One region of the Cytobacillus mangrovibacter genome, then DNA from elsewhere that is predicted to be linked to it. Evidence: riboswitches for the same ligand, from Rfam matches in the RefSeq annotation. Region 1 holds a riboswitch; each other region holds the start of a gene.
What was found. A riboswitch is a leader RNA that binds a small molecule or an ion and turns the genes downstream of it on or off. The one in region 1 is predicted to bind cyclic di-GMP.
Positions count from the first base shown of each region.

Region 2: another riboswitch for cyclic di-GMP. It lies ahead of ACFYKT_RS13340 (anti-repressor SinI family protein); the one in region 1 lies ahead of ACFYKT_RS13875 (sensor domain-containing diguanylate cyclase).
Region 3: another riboswitch for cyclic di-GMP. It lies ahead of ACFYKT_RS20540 (methyl-accepting chemotaxis protein); the one in region 1 lies ahead of ACFYKT_RS13875 (sensor domain-containing diguanylate cyclase).
Region 4: another riboswitch for cyclic di-GMP. It lies ahead of ACFYKT_RS19825 (EAL domain-containing protein); the one in region 1 lies ahead of ACFYKT_RS13875 (sensor domain-containing diguanylate cyclase).

Region 1 is NZ_JBIACJ010000007.1:78,478-83,399, reverse strand. It holds gene ACFYKT_RS13885 (NADPH-dependent FMN reductase) at 1-220, opposite strand, end outside; gene ACFYKT_RS13880 (methionine aminopeptidase) at 414-626, shown strand; gene ACFYKT_RS13875 (sensor domain-containing diguanylate cyclase) at 685-1,866, opposite strand; cyclic di-GMP riboswitch class I at 1,946-2,030, opposite strand; gene ACFYKT_RS13870 (MATE family efflux transporter) at 2,316-3,677, opposite strand; gene ACFYKT_RS13865 (molybdopterin-dependent oxidoreductase) at 3,890-4,922, shown strand, end outside.
Region 2 is NZ_JBIACJ010000006.1:278,871-283,792, forward strand. It holds gene sipW (signal peptidase I SipW) at 1-140, shown strand, start outside; gene ACFYKT_RS13315 (TasA family protein) at 230-877, shown strand; gene ACFYKT_RS13320 (hypothetical protein) at 950-1,819, shown strand; gene ACFYKT_RS13325 (hypothetical protein) at 1,880-2,092, shown strand; gene ACFYKT_RS13330 (anti-repressor SinI family protein) at 2,189-2,359, shown strand; gene ACFYKT_RS13335 (DUF5658 family protein) at 2,406-2,726, shown strand; cyclic di-GMP riboswitch class I at 3,015-3,108, shown strand; gene ACFYKT_RS13340 (anti-repressor SinI family protein) at 3,138-3,287, shown strand; gene ACFYKT_RS13345 (hypothetical protein) at 3,484-3,903, opposite strand; gene ACFYKT_RS13350 (helix-turn-helix domain-containing protein) at 4,047-4,370, opposite strand; gene mnmH (tRNA 2-selenouridine(34) synthase MnmH) at 4,524-4,922, opposite strand, start outside.
Region 3 is NZ_JBIACJ010000018.1:42,810-47,731, forward strand. It holds gene sstT (serine/threonine transporter SstT) at 1-210, opposite strand, end outside; gene ACFYKT_RS20540 (methyl-accepting chemotaxis protein) at 555-2,246, opposite strand; cyclic di-GMP riboswitch class I at 2,360-2,450, opposite strand; gene ACFYKT_RS20545 (DUF4180 domain-containing protein) at 2,623-2,988, opposite strand; gene ACFYKT_RS20550 (DUF2085 domain-containing protein) at 3,023-3,352, opposite strand; gene ACFYKT_RS20555 (hypothetical protein) at 3,382-3,672, opposite strand; gene ACFYKT_RS20560 (M48 family metallopeptidase) at 3,786-4,493, opposite strand; gene ACFYKT_RS20565 (Gfo/Idh/MocA family protein) at 4,858-4,922, opposite strand, start outside.
Region 4 is NZ_JBIACJ010000016.1:41,635-46,556, reverse strand. It holds gene ACFYKT_RS19845 (zinc-dependent alcohol dehydrogenase) at 1-636, opposite strand, end outside; gene ACFYKT_RS19840 (spore coat protein) at 655-1,023, opposite strand; gene ACFYKT_RS19835 (spore gernimation protein GerQ) at 1,040-1,285, opposite strand; gene ACFYKT_RS19830 (PilZ domain-containing protein) at 1,513-1,977, shown strand; cyclic di-GMP riboswitch class I at 2,639-2,726, shown strand; gene ACFYKT_RS19825 (EAL domain-containing protein) at 2,830-4,922, shown strand, end outside.

The sequences.
Region 1 (4,922 bases):
AGTAAAAGTCAGCATCTGAGATGATCTTAATCATTTTCTTCGTGTCATCGTTATAAAGATCGGGATTTCTGCCATCACAAAATTCAATATTATACTCTCTCAAGTCGAGCATTTCGATCTCTGTATCTGGATACTTTTCCTTCATTTTTTTTAGAACTGTCTCAACTAATATGGCTGTTTTTGCGCCTATGATTGTACCTGATATACCAAGTATTTTCATTCGTAGTATCTCCTTTCCTTGGTGTTCCTCTTTTTACAGGAAATGTTTATTGCTCATTTTCAACATGCGAACAATAATAACCTAATTATACATTATCATACACTTTTTCTTCATAAATGCGAATTAAAACAACTTATGTATAAATTTAAGTTTATTCACAAAAAATAAGAAAAAGATAGTTGAGGTGAAACGTATGGGACTATTGAATTCGTTTAATGAGTGGAGAGCAAATAGATACGAAAAACATGTATCTCAAATGGAAGAGGAGAATAAATGTCCAGAATGCTATGGCCGAGGATTTTCCGTATACCCTGGGAACGAATATGCCTACCATGCCAATTTATTTGATTGTCCTGGCTGCAGCGGAAGCGGGCAATATTCAGATTGGGAAAACCAGATTGAATAAGAAAAGTGTCAACACCACAAAGGATATTCATCCCTTTTCGGTGTTGACACTCCCTATTTTAAGATGTAACCATTTGATTTCCGCCTTGTTTTTTTGCTTTATATTGAGCTTGATCGGCAGATTTCTTTAAGGTATCTACAGAAGAACCATTCATCGGATAGGTTGCAACACCTGAACTAATTGAAACAGTGATTTCACAGTCTGAAATTCTAATTGGATGCTGAGCTAAGTATTCCGCTAATTCTTCATAAATTTGGTCCACTCTATGTTGAGAAGAGCCCTTTATGATAATCATAAATTCGTCCCCTGCATAGCGGTAGCCTACGACATTTTCATCACAAATACTTTTGATCCCATCAGCTAAAACCCTCAAATATAAATCACCAATATCGTGGCCAAAGTTGTCATTTACCTTCTTTAAACGATCAGAGTCAATCATCATAAGGGTAATTTCTTGTCCTTCTGAGCTAATTAACTTGGATAAATCATTATGAAAGGCACGATGATTTTTCAATCCTGTCAATTCATCTGTTTGTGACATTAAATATATTTTCTCATAAAGTCTTGCTGTCTCTATTGAATTGATAACTTGATTCCCTATAATTTGCAGTAATTCTTCATGTTCCTTTCGATAGGCAAAGTCAGATACACTTTGTGCAGAAATCACTGCTTTTACATGATCATCAATAATTACGGGGACAAAAATGCCGGACTTTGTATCTGTTACTCCAAACGTTGTATCTGTTTGATCAAGACTTACTTTCCGGGGATGAACAATTTCTTTTGTTGTAATGGCTCTAGTAGTAAAATTATTCCCCATTTTTATATAATCTTGTGGATAGAATATGCCATTCTCCACCATAAAAATAAAGTGAATAAGTGGATTTCCTTCGGTGTATAACGCAATAAAAAAGGAATCTGTCGGCATTACTTGAGAAACCATTTCATATGCCTTTTTAAGCAGAACTTCTTCATTCAATGTTTTACTGCAAACTTGGGCAAAATCATGCAAAATGATGTAATGCTTATTTAACCAGCTCATATTTTCCATTTGTACATTTACTTTTTGTAATTGTGATAGTAAAGATTCAACAACCTGTTTATCGCTATCTTCGCCGACCGTGCGAATAATTTCCTTATAGGTATCCCCTGAGATAATATTTTTCTCTGTACCGATCTTTTTCAATAGTTTTGTAATGATCCCTAAGATTTGATGGATATTTTCCTTGTGTTTACCCATTTTTAACACTTCCAAAGATATATTTTCACAAAAAATAGACTAACCAAATACCGATTAATCTAACTCATTCATAGTTATACACGGTAGCTGGCTGGCATTGTCTAATGACTTTAGCCCCTCTAGCTTTGCGTCCTCATTTTTCAATGAATTTGCCTTTTCTATAATTAAATTGGAATTCTGAAAAGTCATAAAATGGTTGTATCTTTACTATATAGTTCTTAATAACCATAGTCAATTCATTTTCAATCAAAAAATGGGAAATAGGCAGAATTTTTTCAAGATTCCCTATTCTAGTTTCCGACTATTGTAGGTCAATTTGAAGTTATATTTTATCCCAATATATATATTATCATAAAATCAAATAGTTTAGCCATGCAAAGCTTTAAAGGGAAAATAAGGTATTCAACTATTTAAAGTGAATACCTTTTTCCTTTACCTATCACGTTATCCTATCCTACTTGTCTGCTAACAAACTTCTTCTTTTGAATATAAATGAGCCTCATTGACAAACAAACGCCAGCAGCAAGCAATCCAACTGTTAATCCAACCCAATAGCCTGTTGCACCTAGATCGGCAAAATGTGCCAGAATATATCCAACTGGCAAACAAATGAGCCAATAGGCGATTAGTGTAATAATAAATGAAATATTTACATCTTTATAGCCCCTTAATGCTGCCTGTGCCGTTGCTTGTATAGCATCCGATATTTGGAAGAATAGGGCATAAATTAAGAAATGGGCAGTTAAAGAAATAACGGCTGCTTCATTGGAATAGAATCCAGCCACTTCATAGCGGAACAGAACGACTAACAATCCTGTGAAGAGGGCTATTATAACAGATAGATAGATTCCTAACCAGCTATATGCTTTTGCATCCTTAAATCTCCCTGCTCCGACCTCATACCCAACTAGGACCGTTTGGGCCATTGAAATACTCATAGGGATCATATATAAGAAGGAGACAATATTTAAAGCAGCTTGATAAGCCGCAATCGTGTTAACATTATATTTACTTAGTAAAATAGTTACAACCGCAAACATACTTGTTTCAAAAAAGATGGATAGCCCCATTGGCACACCAATTTTCAGGATTTCTTTACATTTATCTAAAGAAAACTCTCTAGAATTTGAAAAGATATTGTAAACTGAAAATGGTTCTTTCGTTTTTATAATATATATCGTCATCCCCAATATTAACCAATAGGTAATAGCAGTAGCATACCCTCCACCTGCGCCCCCTAGTTCTGGGAAACCTAATTGACCAAAGATGAATACATAATTAAAAAATAAATTGATTGGCAAAGCCAATAACAAAATAACCATAACAACACGAGTTTTGCCAAGGGCATAAATAAATGACCTTAGAACATTAAAAGTAAAAAAGGGAATAATCCCAAAACTTAGGCCAACCAAATAGTTAAATGCTGTTTCATGCACTTGATCTGGCAGATTCATTGTCGTTAATAATGGATCTAAGAAAAAGAATCCAATAATAATAACGGCAACCGCAATCCCAACCGCTAAATAAATTCCATTCTTCACTATCGACGTAACTTCCCCCGTTTTCTTCTCGCCGAAACGCTGGGCCACAATGGGAGAAACAGCAAGCAAAATGCCGCTTAAGCCTGTAAATACTGGATTCCAAATGGATGACCCGATCGCAACACCTGCGAGTGCAGATGAATGATACTTGCCAGACATAATTGTATTAAAAAACACCATTGAAAACATTCCAAGCTGAGTGATCAGAATTGGAACCAATAAGATGAAGGTTTGCTTTATCTTTTCTTGAATAGTAAACGTTTGGTTCATAGCTATGGACTCCTTGAATAAAATATTCCTTATTAAAATAGTTATAATCTATCATACTCTATCAACCCTACTTTTCAAGTAAATTATCACTCTTTAATAGGATTCTAATAATGATAAATGATTGCGGTCTTTTTCAAACTGTCTTATGATAATAACAATATTAAAACATTGTATTCTTGCACCTGATTAACCTGGTAAAGGAGAATAGTTTAATGACCACTTTTGTAAATCAACAAGATGGTGTTTTTCCATCTGTGTGCCCCCTTGATTGCCCAGATCAATGCGGCTTACTCCTTCATAAAGAAAACGGAAAAATTGTAAAAGTTGATGGAGATCCGAATCACCCAGTAACCAAAGGGAATATTTGTAATAAAGTGCGAAATATGAAGGAAAGAATTCATAGCGAAAATCGCTTGAAATATCCAATGAAGCGAGTAGGCACCAAGAATGAAGGGAAATTTGAACGGATAAGCTGGGAGGAAGCAATTCAAACGATTACTTCTCACTGGAAAGAACTGATTCAAACGGCCGGTCCTGAGAGTATTTTGCCATATAGCTTCTACGGGAATATGGGGAATCTTACAGCGGAAGGAATGGATCGCCGCTTCTTCCACCGCTTAGGGGCTTCACAACTAGACCGGACAATTTGCCAGGCAGCAGGAACAACCGGCTATAAATATACGATGGGCGGAAATCTAGGGATCGACCCTGAAGATACGATTCATTCAAAGCTTATCATTTTCTGGGGCATTAATGCTGTGAGTACGAATATGCATCAGGTAGCTCTTGCACAAAAGGCAAAAAAAAATGGGGCAAAAATAGTCGTTATAGATGTCCATAAAAACCAAACAGGCAGGCTAGCTGATTGGTTTATTCCGTTATTGCCTGGGACAGATGGTGCACTTGCATTAGGAATGATGCATATTTTATTTGCTGAAAATATGGTCGATAACCAGTTTTTACAAGAATACACAATCGGACATGAACAGCTTCGCGAACATGTCGTTCAATACGACCCTGAAACAGTATCTAGTATTACAGGCGTACCTGTAGAAGACATTTATAAGCTAGCCCGAATGTACGGAAAGACGAATCCTGCCTATATTAGGATCGGAAATGGACTGCAGCATCATGATAACGGAGGAATGACCACCCGAACCATCTCTTGTCTTCCCGCCTTAACTGGTCAATGGCTTGTTAAGGGTGGGGGTGCCATCAAATCCAATTCCAGCTTTTTAGCTTATA
Region 2 (4,922 bases), on a different contig from region 1:
AATCAAAAGAAGGAAGTGCCATCTTGCTTATCGGTCCTGGAATATTGCTTTTGGGCTATGCAGGATTTAGTATTTATCAGGCTCTTAGAGAAATTGATCCAAAACCCAAAAAAGATGAAACCAAAGAAAAAACTGCTTAACTAGTTTGTACTCCTTGTTCAACATAACAAGGGTCAATATAAAAAAACAATTATACATACCCAAAAAGGGTAAGAGGAGGAAATGGAAAATGAGTATTAAGAAAAAATTAGGTTTAGGAATCGCATCAGCAGCACTAGGAATGTCTTTAATTGGTGGAGGAACGTTTGCTTACTTTAGTGATTCTGCAGTTCAAACTAATCACTTCTCTTCCGGTACATTAGATATTTCTGTTGATCCAACTACGGTTGTCGATATCACTGATTTTAAACCTGGTGATTCGATAAAAAAGACATTCAAGCTTATTAATGAAGGATCTTTAGATATTGGAAATGTATTGCTCCATACTAACTACACAGCTACTAAAACTAATGGAGACACAATATCAGCTGATTTAGTAGATGCTTACGCCAGTGAAATCATGGTTGATTTCTTGGTGAATACTGGTGATGAAAATAGGGATAAAGAAATTATATTAACTAAGTCTTTAAAGGAATTAAAAGGAATGACACCGGAAGGCCTAGCTCAAGAGTTTGATAGAGAATGGGCATGGATTTTCCCTTATTATGTATTAAGAGACGGAATTGAGGCTGGAACTGGAAAAGAATCTGTCGATGACTTTGAAGTGAAGTTCAGATTTAATGATACTGGTGTACCACAAAACGAACTACAAGACTTAAAACTTAACTTAGAGTGGACGTTTGAAGGTAGACAAACCGCTGGGGAAGTAAGAAATTAATTTATTAATAAAAAGGTGGAGAATTGCTTCTCCACCTTTTTAAGATAATATAAATCGTAGGTGAGGTATGCCATGATTAATCAAGGTTTACTTTCAAAACTAATAAAATTGTTATTAATATTATTAATTTTTTCATTTGTATTTATCGAACAGATAGGTGTACTTGCTGAAGAAAAAGAGATAGATATAAATACAAATCCCAATGGGTATTTTTTTGAGGTTGGAAACCTAAAACCAGGTGACTGGATGCCAAGAGATATCACTATTTTAAACGAAGGTAAACGCGATTTTAAATATACGGCATTTATAGGTAAGAAAAAGTCAGTTAAAGGATTATTTGAAGAGTTAGATTTACTTGTTAAGAAGGATGAAGCTATTTTGTTCGAAGGCAAACTGAAAGACTTCGCTGGATTCACACCAAGAAATCTCGCAAAGGGTAACAGTGAAACTGTATTCTTTCAAGTAACAATGCCATACGAACTTGGGAATGAGTTTCAAGGCTCTGCAGCTGAGGTGGAAATTATCTTTCAGGCCGAAGCATTAGCTGACCCTGTTGATCCAAATCCAGATCCAGATCCAGACCCAGACCCAGACCCAGACCCTAACCCAAATCCAAACCCTGATCCAGACCCAGACCCAGATCCAGATCCAGACCCAGACCCAGATCCAGATCCAGACCCAGACCCAGACCCAGATCCAAATCCTGATCCGGTTGATCCAAATGATCCAGGAGAACCAGGTGAACCGGGTAATCCAGTGGACCCAAATAATCCAGATGTAGAGGTTACAAATCCAATTGTCGTATCTCCAGAAATGACAGATAAACTTTTACCTAAAACAGCAACCAATACTTACAACACTCTCCTAATCGGTGGACTGCTTCTATTTACTGGGAGCATGCTTTTCGTGTTATATTTCAGAAATTTACGTCGTAATCATTAATTGAAGGCCTGAGGAATAGACTATTTCAAAGGCCTTATTATTTTATAAAGGTGGTGCCTTATGTATCAGAAAAATTGTGATCGATGTTGTCGTCCATCATTTAGCAGCAGTGAAAGGGGAGAATGGCTGTGTCCGGTATGTGGGCATAATTTGACCTTGTATCCGTTTTTTGATGCGATGACAATGGAAAGAATAAATGTGAAGGTGCCAACTTTCCGAAAGAAAATGGAGAAGTACCGCAGTGGTTCTGTTTATTTAAAAGCAATAAAGTAATAATGGATTACTTTACTAAAAAATATCGAAAGAATTTTCATGTGCCAGGGGATATTGAAATATGAAATAAATGAATACATATTTGGGGGGAAGAACGTGGTTGAGGCAAAGGCAGAATTCACTGAAATAGATCAAGAATGGCTGCAGTTACTTAAAGAAGCAAAGAATTTAGGAATAGAGAAAAGTGAGGTCTTAGATTATTTAAATAAGGTTAAAGATATACTACTCGAAAATAAATCACATAGTGAAAGTAATCCAAGTATTTAAGTATAGATATCTCCATATGTACTGAATGAAAAAAAGGATGATCTATTTGAAAAAGGCCTTTTCTTATCTAGCGATCTTAAACTTATTTGATGGTGCTATTACTTTTATTGGCCTTCGCTACTTACTGATAAACGAAGGAAACCCATTAATGAATGATTTATACGAAGCAAATCCGCTATTCTTTCTCGGGTATAAAGTGCTGCTCTCCGGTTTTCTTTACATATTAATTCGATTTAATAAATTACCCACTATTCGTCTTGTAAAGGTTTTGACAACTGTAGCCTCTGCCTTGTATACGGCTGTTATTGTTCTGCATTGCGTATGGGTTACCCCGATTATTCTTTCCCTTTTCACCAGCAGATTCTAGTGTAAACAAAAAAGTATGTCAATGACATTTAAAGTAAAGTTTAATATTTTGTAATAAAAGTTTCGACGGGCTTCGCTATTATTTTATTAGAATTATGAATGGAGCATGGTCTTTTGACCTACATAACTCCTACTTTTTTAATATCCAATATTTTGAATTTGTAGGGAAATGTCGATTGTTGGCTAACAATAGTTGAATATAAGTTTTCAGAATAGACAAAAAGTAACACCGAGAGTGATTTGAATCATATACAATTTACATATAGAGTAAATGATCTATCTAAATAGACACAGAAAAAGGCAAACCTATTGAAAGATAGGGACGCAAAGTCACAGGTCTAAGGTATAGTGGAATAAAATACTAAGATGGCTGGATTGCCTGGAATACGATACGTATTTTGGGGGGAATTATGTGGTTGAGATAAAATCAAAAGTTGAGGGAATTGACACAGAATGGGTGAAGCTTATGGTAGAAGCGAAGAACCTGGGAATAGAGAAAGAAAAGATCAGAGAATTTTTAATGAAAAATAGTGTCAAACAAATGATTATAGAAGGTCGTTAATTGAATAGGAGATCAAGCTAAGTATTTCTTTGGGGGTCTTGTACTTTCAGGAAATGCTTTTTATTTTGAAGAAAGTGGCCAGAGCTCAATTGCTATGAGCTCTAGCACTCTTATAGCAACATAAATTTCATAAGTATATGTGGAAGAAAGCTCACTAATATAAAGGACGCTGATGAAGGAGTGGTCTGGGGGTTGGCTATTCTTTTAAAAGGCGTACCTCTTCTCTAATCTTCACGATGTCTCTTTCATTGTGAACAGTCTTGTCCCAAACATAGTCCTGTTCTGCCTTAATTACATGAAGCATGTTCATAATCTCTTTATGCTTCGTTTCATTCTCAGTACGGATTTTCCCCTGTTCAACTTTCAGTTCATTGATATCTTCGCGCATTTTTGCCTGTTCAACTTTTAGTTCATTAATGTCATCACGCATTTTTGCCTGTTCAACTTTCAATTCATTAATGTCATCGCGCATTTTTGCCTGTTCAACTTTCAATTCATTGATGTCTTCTCTCATTTCATTGATGTCCCCCCGCATTTCATTCATATCTTCCCGCATGCCACCAACCATCGTAATTAAAGTCGATAACATTTCTTCCATCCGATTAAAATCACTCATTCTATTGTCACCTCCTTTTCAACACAATCTTACCTTATTCCCCGAATGAATGCTATTGTTCTGGAGAACAAATATAGTGAAGTCTCCCAAAATAAAAAAGCACGAAAAACCCATGATCGATAAGTTTTCGTACTTCGTATTTGTTATTTATTCTGATCAATTCTCCATCGATTAAATTCCAGAAACTCGCGAAATTGTTCCTTTGAAACACCAGAATTCATTGCTTCTTGTACAATTTTCATCCATTCTGAATCCAGATCATCTTTATTTGGCTGCTCATGTATTAAATGATCGACAGGTACATTAAGTACAGCTGCGATTTTCTCGAGAAATTGTATGGAAGGATTTGTTTGTAAATTTCTTTCCAACGAACTTAAATAAGACTTGGCTACGCCAGCTTGTTCGGCAAGTTCGGATAACGACATTTTCTTTTCTTTGCGAAGTATTTTTACGCGTTCACCGATCATCCAATCTCACACACCTTATTATTATATGTAATACAATCATATCAAAAAACAATAGAAAGTTCCATATTAAGAACAATATTGTTTGGAAAATGATCATATTTTAGCACATAAATCAAAATGAATGGTAATAAATAGCTCAAAAAAAGCAGCAAATCATTTACTAAATGCTTCTTTGGATGCGATTACCTTCATAATTTCTTTGATTGCATCATGTGTATTTTCTGCATCAATATGGAGGAATGGTTCTTTATACTCCATATGTTTATGTGTATAACGTGGATCGTAGTAATCTTCAAGTAATATTTTGATTACTGATTTGTAATTCTGAGCGGTGGCTTCTTCATCTAACAACTCAATAATTTCACGGTTCTTCAGGCGTTTTTTAATAAAGGCTAAACGTTCAATTACTTTCTCATAGAACCAACCTTCTTCAAGATAGGGCTTAACATAGTCTTGGTAAATTCGCTCAACACGTGAGGGAATGGAAGCTTGTAGATTAAGATTCATGCCCTGTTGTTTTCTTATTAATAGCTCATCAGGCAATACGACCTT
Region 3 (4,922 bases), on a different contig from region 1:
ACTTTTGTGCCCAGCAATAGCTGACATAACCAAAAATAGTACAAGCACTGGTGCAATGGCTTTCAAAGCACCTACAAATAATGAACCAAAAATAGCAACAGGCTTGGCTACTTCTGGGATAACTAAAGCCAAAATAATACCGATAATTAAACCAATGATGATTTGTTTGACTAAGCTCACTTGATTCCACTTTTTGAATAAGCTCTTCATAGATGTTCCCCCTTAGTTAAAATTCTGATATTGCTAACAATTTGTGTATATTGATTCATTTAATTAATTGACACCCTCAGGGTATTCCACCCTATATGGACATCTGTCTTTTATCTATGAATTGTATTATACTTTCTTGCTTAATATATTACAATACTATTATTTAAATTAAGATTATTATAAATTAATAGAATATTATAAATGTATTAAAGAAAATATTATTTGTCAAATAGTATTTTGCCTGTATTCACTATACTAATAACATTTGACAAAAAGGAATAAAAAAACGCTATCTCATTTACGATGAGTAGCGCTTGTTTTTAAGACTATCCAATTAGTTGGGATCAAATTGTAAATCGTCGAATCAAACCTTTTAAATCCTCAGCCATTTTTGCTAATGTGGATGAAGACGCAGTGACTTCTTCCATTGATGCCAACTGTTCTTCTGAAGCAGAAGCTATCTCGCCTGTACGGCCAACAGCCCCTTTTGCAATTAGTGAAACTTCGGCAATAGAGGAATTGACCTGTTCCACGCTTGCTGACATTTCCTCTGAAATAGCAGATAACTCTTGAACTTCATCACTTACATTCTCAATTGATTTCATAATGAAGTCGAACGTTTTTCCAGTGTCCTGTACTAAATCCATTCCTTCATTGACCTCATTTGTATTTTTGTCCATCATATCAGCAACTCGCACCGTATCATTTTGAATGACATGTACAAGGTTAGCAATTTGGGTTGCTGATGCTCGTGACTGCTCAGCCAGTTTCTTCACTTCATTTGCAACAACAGCAAAACCTTTCCCATGTTCACCAGCTCGAGCTGATTCAATTGCAGCATTTAAAGCTAATAAATTCGTTTCCTCTGCTATTCCCGTTATCATATCAATAATCTGACCAATCTCTGCTGATTTACTATTTAATTCTTTAATTACTTTGTTCGTTTCATCGGTAGAACTATTTATTGACCTCATTTGCTCGATTACTTTTATAATCGAATCATTGCCAACAACGGCTTGTTTTGTCGTATCTGATGCCGATTCAGCCACAGTTGCCGTTTTTTCCGCTACTCGCTGAATCCCCAAAGCCATCTCATTCACTGCTATCGCACTATCTTCTGTATTTTTCCCTTGTATTTCGGATCCGCTAGCAACCTCCTGAATGGCAGTTACAATCTGCTCGGTTGCCGCATTCGTTTGCTGTGCACTAGCAGTCAATTCCTCAGCAGAAGATGCAACCTGTCCGGATGTATGATCCACCTGTACAATTAATTCCCTTAAATTATGGGTCATTTGATTAAATGAGTCTGCTAATTGACCAATTTCATCTCTATTCTTGATCTTGATATCATCCAATCGCAAATTTCCATTAGCAATTTGCTCGGCCGATTTTGAAATTTGCTGAACAGGCTTGGAGATTATTTTGCTTAAATAGATGGCAACAGCGATTCCAATAAGATATGCAGCTAGGGAAATAACAACTAATAAGGTTTTCATGTGCGTGATTTGATTCGATTGTTCCTTACTCATTTCTTTAAATGACAATTCCTGATTAAGAAGGGCCTTTTCAACATTTTCAGCTACCCTGCTAGAGATGGCATTTCCTCTTATTTTCATTAATCCTGTAATCTTATCCAATTGTTCCGTCTTTTTATATTCAATCGCCTCTAAAGCTACTTCTCGGTATTGCACTTCTACTTCAATTAAATCCTCGATTATCTTTTGTGCCTTTGAATCAATCTTTAGACTTAAAAATTCTTTTGAACTTTTTACAAACTCATCATGTGATTGATTAAAACGCTTGATATTGGTTTCATCTGCGCTAATAATAAAACCACGCAAAGCAATCTGTTCTGATAAAACGGACTCCTGCATCTCAGAAACAAGCTTATTTTTTTGAAGGCCTTCATCAATGGCTTCGGCATAATTTCTGTTAATAATATCGTACTGATAATAGGAACTAGTTGAAATGATCGCTATTAACATAATAATTGAAATAAAACCGAGCAGTAATTTTTTTCTTACACTTATCCTCATTATTTTGTTTCTCTCCCTATTAATTATTGTCATGGTCAAAGCTGTGATATTAACCTAATTCACACAAAAATAACCCTTCTAAATAGAAGGGTCTAGTAATGAAAACAATTGTTTTCAGCAACTGGCTGGCATAGTATATCAATCCATACTTTAGCCCCTGTAGTTTTGCGTCTCTATTTTTCAATAGATTTGCCCCTTATTAATTATCTAATTCCTTATTACTATATAAAAATAATAATATAGGTATTTATGAATATTAGCAAATAAAACTTGTACGAACATCTGCCCACACCTAAATATTTGATTGATTAAATTGTTCCGCATACCTCTTTGTCGAATTGTTTATTTTAATGTCCATAAAGAATTGAATTATGAATTAAACATTCATCATTTTTTCTATCGCCTTTTCTTCATCTGGAACAAAAAATACATCCTTACCATTGTTACACTCATAAATAAAATCCTTCAAACTCTTACTTTCATAATTAGAAAAGTCACCAACTATTGCAAATTTAACATGATAAGTAACAAATTTTTGTAATATTTCTCCTGCAAGTCTTGTTTTTAAGTGAAAAAAGTCCTCACAAATTGCTGATTTATTTATAATTATACGATTGCAGCCTGATTCATACTGTACTGTTGCCATAAAATCCAAAGCCGACTGAACATCATTAATTAGGATTTCATTAGATTTTACAACAGCAATACCTATGCCATTTTCTGTTATTGCAGTTATCTCCATAATTATCCATCCTCTCTCAATAATCTTTATAGCGCTATATAAAGAATTGAACAATACTCCAAATCATAATGGAAATAAATAGTGATTGCCCAATTCCAAAAAGAATGCCGGTTATAAAACGAGTAGGGTTAGAACTCTTCCTCCACTTCCATTTCTGTGTAAATCCATCTATTACAAGAGGAACCGCCAAAATAATTGGGACCCACAAAGGTACGACCATGTGAAAAGCTAAAGCAATCGGTGTAAAAAGATAGCCAAGCAGCATTGCAAAGCATCTTGTACATAGGGGCATGGGCTTCCCTTTGAAGTGAAGACATCTTTCAGGTATACGATGACACGGGACAGTCATCAAAAGCTCCCTCATTGTTTTTTTCCTCCCTATTGTTAGGTCAATCAATTGGGACTACAATCACAATCAAATCCTTTATCTCCATCACAATCACAGTCCATTTTTTTCATTGATGATAGACTTGGACAATTCATTACAGGAATATCACAATCCAAACAATCCGAAATCCCGCTATCTTTTTTACGATTTCTTTTTCGATAATAATGAATCAATAATATGAGTACAATTATGCCCGAACCTAATAGAATGCCTCCTATTATATAAGAAGATTGTACAAGCAGAACGATTCCCGACAAAAGTAAAATAAGCGAAATGGTTAATCCGATAAAAAACATGTACTTCCTCCCTTATTTATTTCTCTTGCTCTTTCATTCAATACCTATCAAATCGTTTAATTCCTAACCATTATTATCATTTACTATTAGAATTCATTGGGAATTATTTTATACTAAACAGTCATTTTCCAATTAGATAAAGCTAACCAATTCTCCTTGTCTTTATAATCAGGCATGATACTTCCAACAAGGCGCCAGAAGGAGCGGTCATGATTCAGATGAACGAAATGGCACATTTCATGAACGACTACATAGTCAATTACTTCACGAGGTGCCATCGCCAACCGCCAATTAAAAGTTAACTGCCTCCTTGAATCACAGGTTCCCCACGTAGTTTTGCTATCTGATATACGGATGGAACGCGGTTTTTCCTTAAATTTGTTTTGATAGGAGGCAATACTCTTCTCCACTAATGACTTACATTGTTTGTAATAGAATCGTTTTAAAGCTTGCTTTATTCTTTCATCCTCAAGAAGCTTCACATATATATGCAATGTTTCTCCCTCAAACACGACATGGTCTTGCGTTAGATTTATATCTTGGAAAATCTTTATTGGGAAGCTGTTTCCTAAATAAAGAAAATTCTCTCCATGCTCATAGACCTTTTTCTGTAATCCCTGCTGCCTATCCTTCATTTCTTTTATCTTTTGCTGAATAAGATCCCACTTTTCCTCTAATACTTGAAGCACTCTTTCATCAGGCGTCTTTTTCGGAGCCTGGACTTCCACATTTCCATAGCTATCTATCGTCATTCCTATTGTAGTTCGGTTTTTGTACTTTATTTCAAATCGTATTGTCTCACCTGAATAGGTATGTAACATCATGTTACCCTCTCTTTTTGGTTGCCAGCCCTTTTCTGATCTTAAACCAATTAACTACGGTCTCCTATTCATAGGCTGTTTCCGCAAACATTGTTGCTTTTACTTGAGTGAGTAAAGGTTGATTTCCGCTCCAGGTACTCCCTTTCCGCGGGGTGGGCGCTGAGCCTCCTCGACGCTAAAGCGTCTGTGGGGTCTCAGCTGTCCCACTTCTCCCACAGGAGTCTCGCACCTTCCGCTCCAATCAACCAACCTTTTCTGTGAATGATTTGCATTCACTCAATATATTTATAAAACAATATTCATTTATAAACAGCCTTTTCATATTCCGGTGATCCGCCAGTCAGTTTAATTATCTTTAAGTCCTTCACATTTTCCTTAGCTGTTCTAGGACTTGTTGAGCCTTGTATCCCACTTCAAAATCATAAAGTT
Region 4 (4,922 bases), on a different contig from region 1:
GACATAATCAACTGCAATGACACGCTTTGCCCCTTTTAACCAACAGAATTTTTGAGCAAAAAGACCAACTGGACCACAGCCGAAAACAATAACTGTATCTCCATCCTTTACGCCTGCATTGTCAACACTCCAAAAACCAGTAGTCATCGCATCGGCAATAACTGTTAACTTTTCATCCGGCTCTTCACAAGTCTCTGGAATTTTGAAATGAGTAAAGTTGGCAAAGGGCACTCTTAAATATTCGGCTTGTCCACCTGGATAGCCACCCGTCGTACCAGAATATCCGAAATAGGCACCCATATCACCATTATCATTAGAATTATCACATTGGCTTTCCAAATGGTTTTTACAATAAGTGCATTCACCGCATGCTATATTAAAAGGGATAATGACTCGATCTCCCTTTTTTACCTTAGTCACACCTGGACCAACTTCTTCGACGATTCCCATTGGTTCATGGCCGATAACATAGTTTTCTTGCAGGTTAGGAATCATGCCATGAATTAAATGTAAATCAGACCCACATATAGCTGTACTCGTTACTTTAATAATCATGTCATCTTGTTTTTCAATCTTTGGATCTGGAACTTCTTTAACTACAACATTTTTTATACCTTGATATGTTACTGCCTTCATGTTATACAGCCTCCAGTGTTAGTGATCATCAGGTGTCCGGTCAAACATACCTTTTCTATTGGTCTCAACCGGGAATAGATTCATTTTGCCAATCATCAATGTATTGTTGGCAGAGAGTTGATCTAGTTTATACTGTTCACTTAGTTCGTATGGATGGAACCATTTTTTATTAATCATTAGTTCTGTAATTTCTTGGTGCATGGCAATACCTTGCATTAACTGTGTTCGTAAGAGGGTTCTAACATCAGGTGATGCAGACTCTGTTAATGCGACTGCAATATTCCGGACACCTTCTTTGGCACGAAGAAGGAAATCCATTGCAAATGTGGTATCAGCTAGCTCGGGTACATGTAACGAGTTTATAGGGTCTAAATAGTCATTATTCAATGAATTATACTTCCTTTCAATTTATTATTGGTGTTGGCCGGTTTTGAGGAACAGGAGCTTCAAAAGGTGCACGTTGATAAACTGCCTGTAATTCTCCAAGCGCTAGAATGGATTGTTCAACATCTTTTTGCATTAGTGCTCTCAAATCATGATCAAATACGAGTCCTTGCATTAGTTTTGATTTCGCTAAGCAAAGGGTTTTAAAATTGATAACTTCATGTAAATCTAATGATTCATGATCTGCTAATTTTTGATTGTCCATTTTTGGTTCCCTTCTTATTGATTTATTTATACAAAGGTATATTTCCAAATTCAAAATAAAATTATTATAAATTTTTTGCAAGAAGATGGATATATGACAACCTCCCTCTTTAAAGGTATGGAAGGAGTATTTATTCCAATTACAGATCCTGAATTATCCGCGAAATAGTAAATCTTGTATTCTATGGATATAATCCGATTTTATACTCTATTTTTCTGTGAAAATAAATCCCCCCTGGCCAACCCTGTATACTTTGGATCGGAGGTGGATATTCTAAAAATAACCTAAATATCGTTAAAAAGACTAGTCCAATTGAAAAGAGAAATTCTTATAGAATAAACCTTCCTAAAATAGAAAGTACTTTTACTCTAATGGAATTTGGTAATAGTTCTATAGGGAAATTAAAGAATAGGAATTTTAATGGAGTAATCGAGGATCTTAGTATTGGTGGTCTGAAGTTTCTAACGTCTTTTGAATTTCCTGTAAAATACAATATTATAATAAAAATTAATTTTACCTTCTACGGCGAATTATTTGATTTAAAAGGTAAAATCATGAGAAGAGAAGATTACATTAAAGGGAAATCAATTTCTTATGGTGTACAGTTTGTTGATTTATCTGTAAAAGACATAACAAGATTAAATTTAGCAATACACAATTTTCAAGTTGAAAATCGAGGCAAAATTGGTTGATGAATATTGAAGCCCTTTCACAATTGATATTCGTGCTTATATAAGAACAATAAATTGGGAATTTTCATATAGAAAATGATATTCAAAACCTTTTGACGTTTCTATATGGTAAATCCGTTAATAGCAAATTGTTAATTTCGTGGTCGTAACCAGGCTAGCAAATTGCTAACATTTTGCTAACGCAATCCAGTAAAAAATAGTAAAACCTCGTTAAAGATGTTACAGTCAGAATTTAACAAAACATTGATATACCGCACTCTACACACACTAGGTTAAAGATATTACACACTCTCACCTTAGGGGCGGCATGATGTAATCTGCCCGTCAAACCCTTGACATAAGGATCGGTTAGCAACACGAAAGTGGAATGCTAACCCTGAGAATTTTAACAGAAGCATCCCACAATTTGACCAAAACTTATGGGATGCTTCTATTTTTATTTTTTAAGTTTCAACGAAGATTTATTCAAACATTAAATAGAAATTAAATATTTACAAATCCCCCGGTATACCACCTTCGGCATAATTTTCCCAAAATTGACAAAATCATTTACTTAATATTATTCGTATAGTATAAATGAATTAACAAGGTAATAGGAAGAAGTGCTTAAGGTAAAAAGTAAACAACTGTAAACTGTAGTTTTACAAAAACTATTAGAACTAAATTATTTAGGCAAACTTATTGAAAGATAAGGACGCAAAGCTACGAGTCTAAAGTCTCAAAGGGACAATGATAGTCGGGTTGCCAGTAAAAAGTAAACATAGAAGTAAATGTTTATTTAAGGCTACCCATATAGGTAGTCTTTTTTTTATAAGGAAATCAGACTTTACAGAGAGGAGTGGACACTTTATTTTGAAGAGCAATGAAAAAATTAATCTATTATTAGTTGATGATCGGCCTGAAAATCTACTGACTCTGGAAGCAATCATTGAAAGAGAGGAATATAATTTAATAAAAGCCTTTTCGGGTGAAGAGGCGTTAAAACACTTATTAAAATACGACTTTGCTGCGATATTATTAGATGTTCAAATGCCGGGTATAGACGGCTTTGGTACAGCGAAAATCATTAAAGCAAGAGAGAAGACGAAAAATATCCCCATTCTATTTATTACTGCCAATAATCTTGACTCCGAGCATATTTTTACAGGCTACTCAATTGGAGCGATTGACTATATTCTAAAACCATTTGATCCAGTCATCTTAAAGGCAAAGGTGGAAGGATTTGTTCAACTCTACAAAATGAAACAACTTCTTATACAACAAGCTGAAGATTTGACTGAAAAGAAAAGAGAACTAGAGAAGGCTAATTCAGAGTTGTCTAATATGACAGCACAGCTGCGAATTTCTGAAGAACTGGCGAATGTCATTAATGAGACTTCCATTGATTCGATGATCATTGTCAATCAGGATGGGGTTATCTTAAAGGTGAATCCCGCAGCGGAGAAGATGTTTAAAAAAGATAAAGCGGCTATTCTAGGGGAAAACATAACCACACTTTTCACAGGTGTTGATACGGAAGAATATATTAACAGTGTTCTATCAGCCGTTAATCATTTGAATAATTTCATAGGGTACGAGAAATTAGATGAAGTAATTCTTACATTAAAAGATGGAACGGCTTTTCCTGCTGAGGTTCAGATTGGCAAACGCTGGGTTCATAATCGCTGTTTTATTGCCTGCACGATCCGGGACATTACCAATCAGAAGCAATACCAGGAAAAGATCACTTATATGGCCTATCATGATGGTTTGACAGAATTGCCAAATAGAAGATTTTTTAATGATCAATTAATCTTAAAGATAAATCATGCAAGGCAAACCAATCAGACATTAACAGTTATGTATTTAGATATGGATCGATTTAAATATATTAATGATTCACTTGGTCATATTATTGGTGATAAAGTTCTTCAAGAAATTGCAAAAAGAATAAAAGACAGTGTGCAAACATTAGGTTTGGTTGCGCGGGTGGGCGGTGATGAGTTCAATATCTTATTGCCGAATACAGATAGAGAGCATGCCTTGGAAATTGCAGGAAAAATATTAGAAGTATTTAAAGCTCCATTTTATATTGATAGTTATGAGTTATTCATTACCGTGTGTATAGGAATCAGTATTTTCCCTTATGATGGCGGAGATGAACAAATGTTAATGAAAAGTGCTGATGCTGCCTTGTATCGTGCAAAAGAACAAGGGAAAAATCAATATAGAGTATATCATTCTGGAATGGACATCCAATCCTATCGATCCTTTATGCTGCAGAATGATTTGCGTAAAGCAATAGAACGTGAAGAGTTTACACTTGTCTTTCAACCAAGGGTAGACATTGATCAGGGAACAATAAAAAGTGCAGAAGCGCTGATACGTTGGGAACACTTAAGCTGGGGGACATTATCACCTTCTGAATTTATTCCTTTAGCTGAGGAAACTGGCCAAATTGTGAAAATTGGAGAATGGGTACTTAGAAATGCCCTACAACAAAGCAGTGCTTGGCAAAAGAAAGGGTTGCCGCCTATTCGTGTTGCTGTCAATTTTTCAGCACAGCAATTCTTGCAAAAGGATCTTTATGAAACGATAAACGGAATTCTGATTGAAACTAATTTTAATCCCGAGCTATTGGAAATTGAGATTACAGAGTCCATTCTAATGGGAAATCAAACAACTATAACAAAGACATTAAATCAGTTAAGAAAATTAGGTGTACACATTAGTATTGATGACTTTGGTACTGGTTACTCCTCGCTGAATTATTTAAGACGTTTTCCGGTCGATACCATTAAAATTGATCGGTCGTTTATTAAAGATATATCAACTTTACCTAAAAATAACATGTTAATCTCCACGATTATTTCATTAGCAGATAGTTTAAACATGTCAGTAGTTGCCGAAGGTGTTGAAACGATTGAGCAGTTAAATATTCTAAGGAAGTATAACTGTAAGGTCAT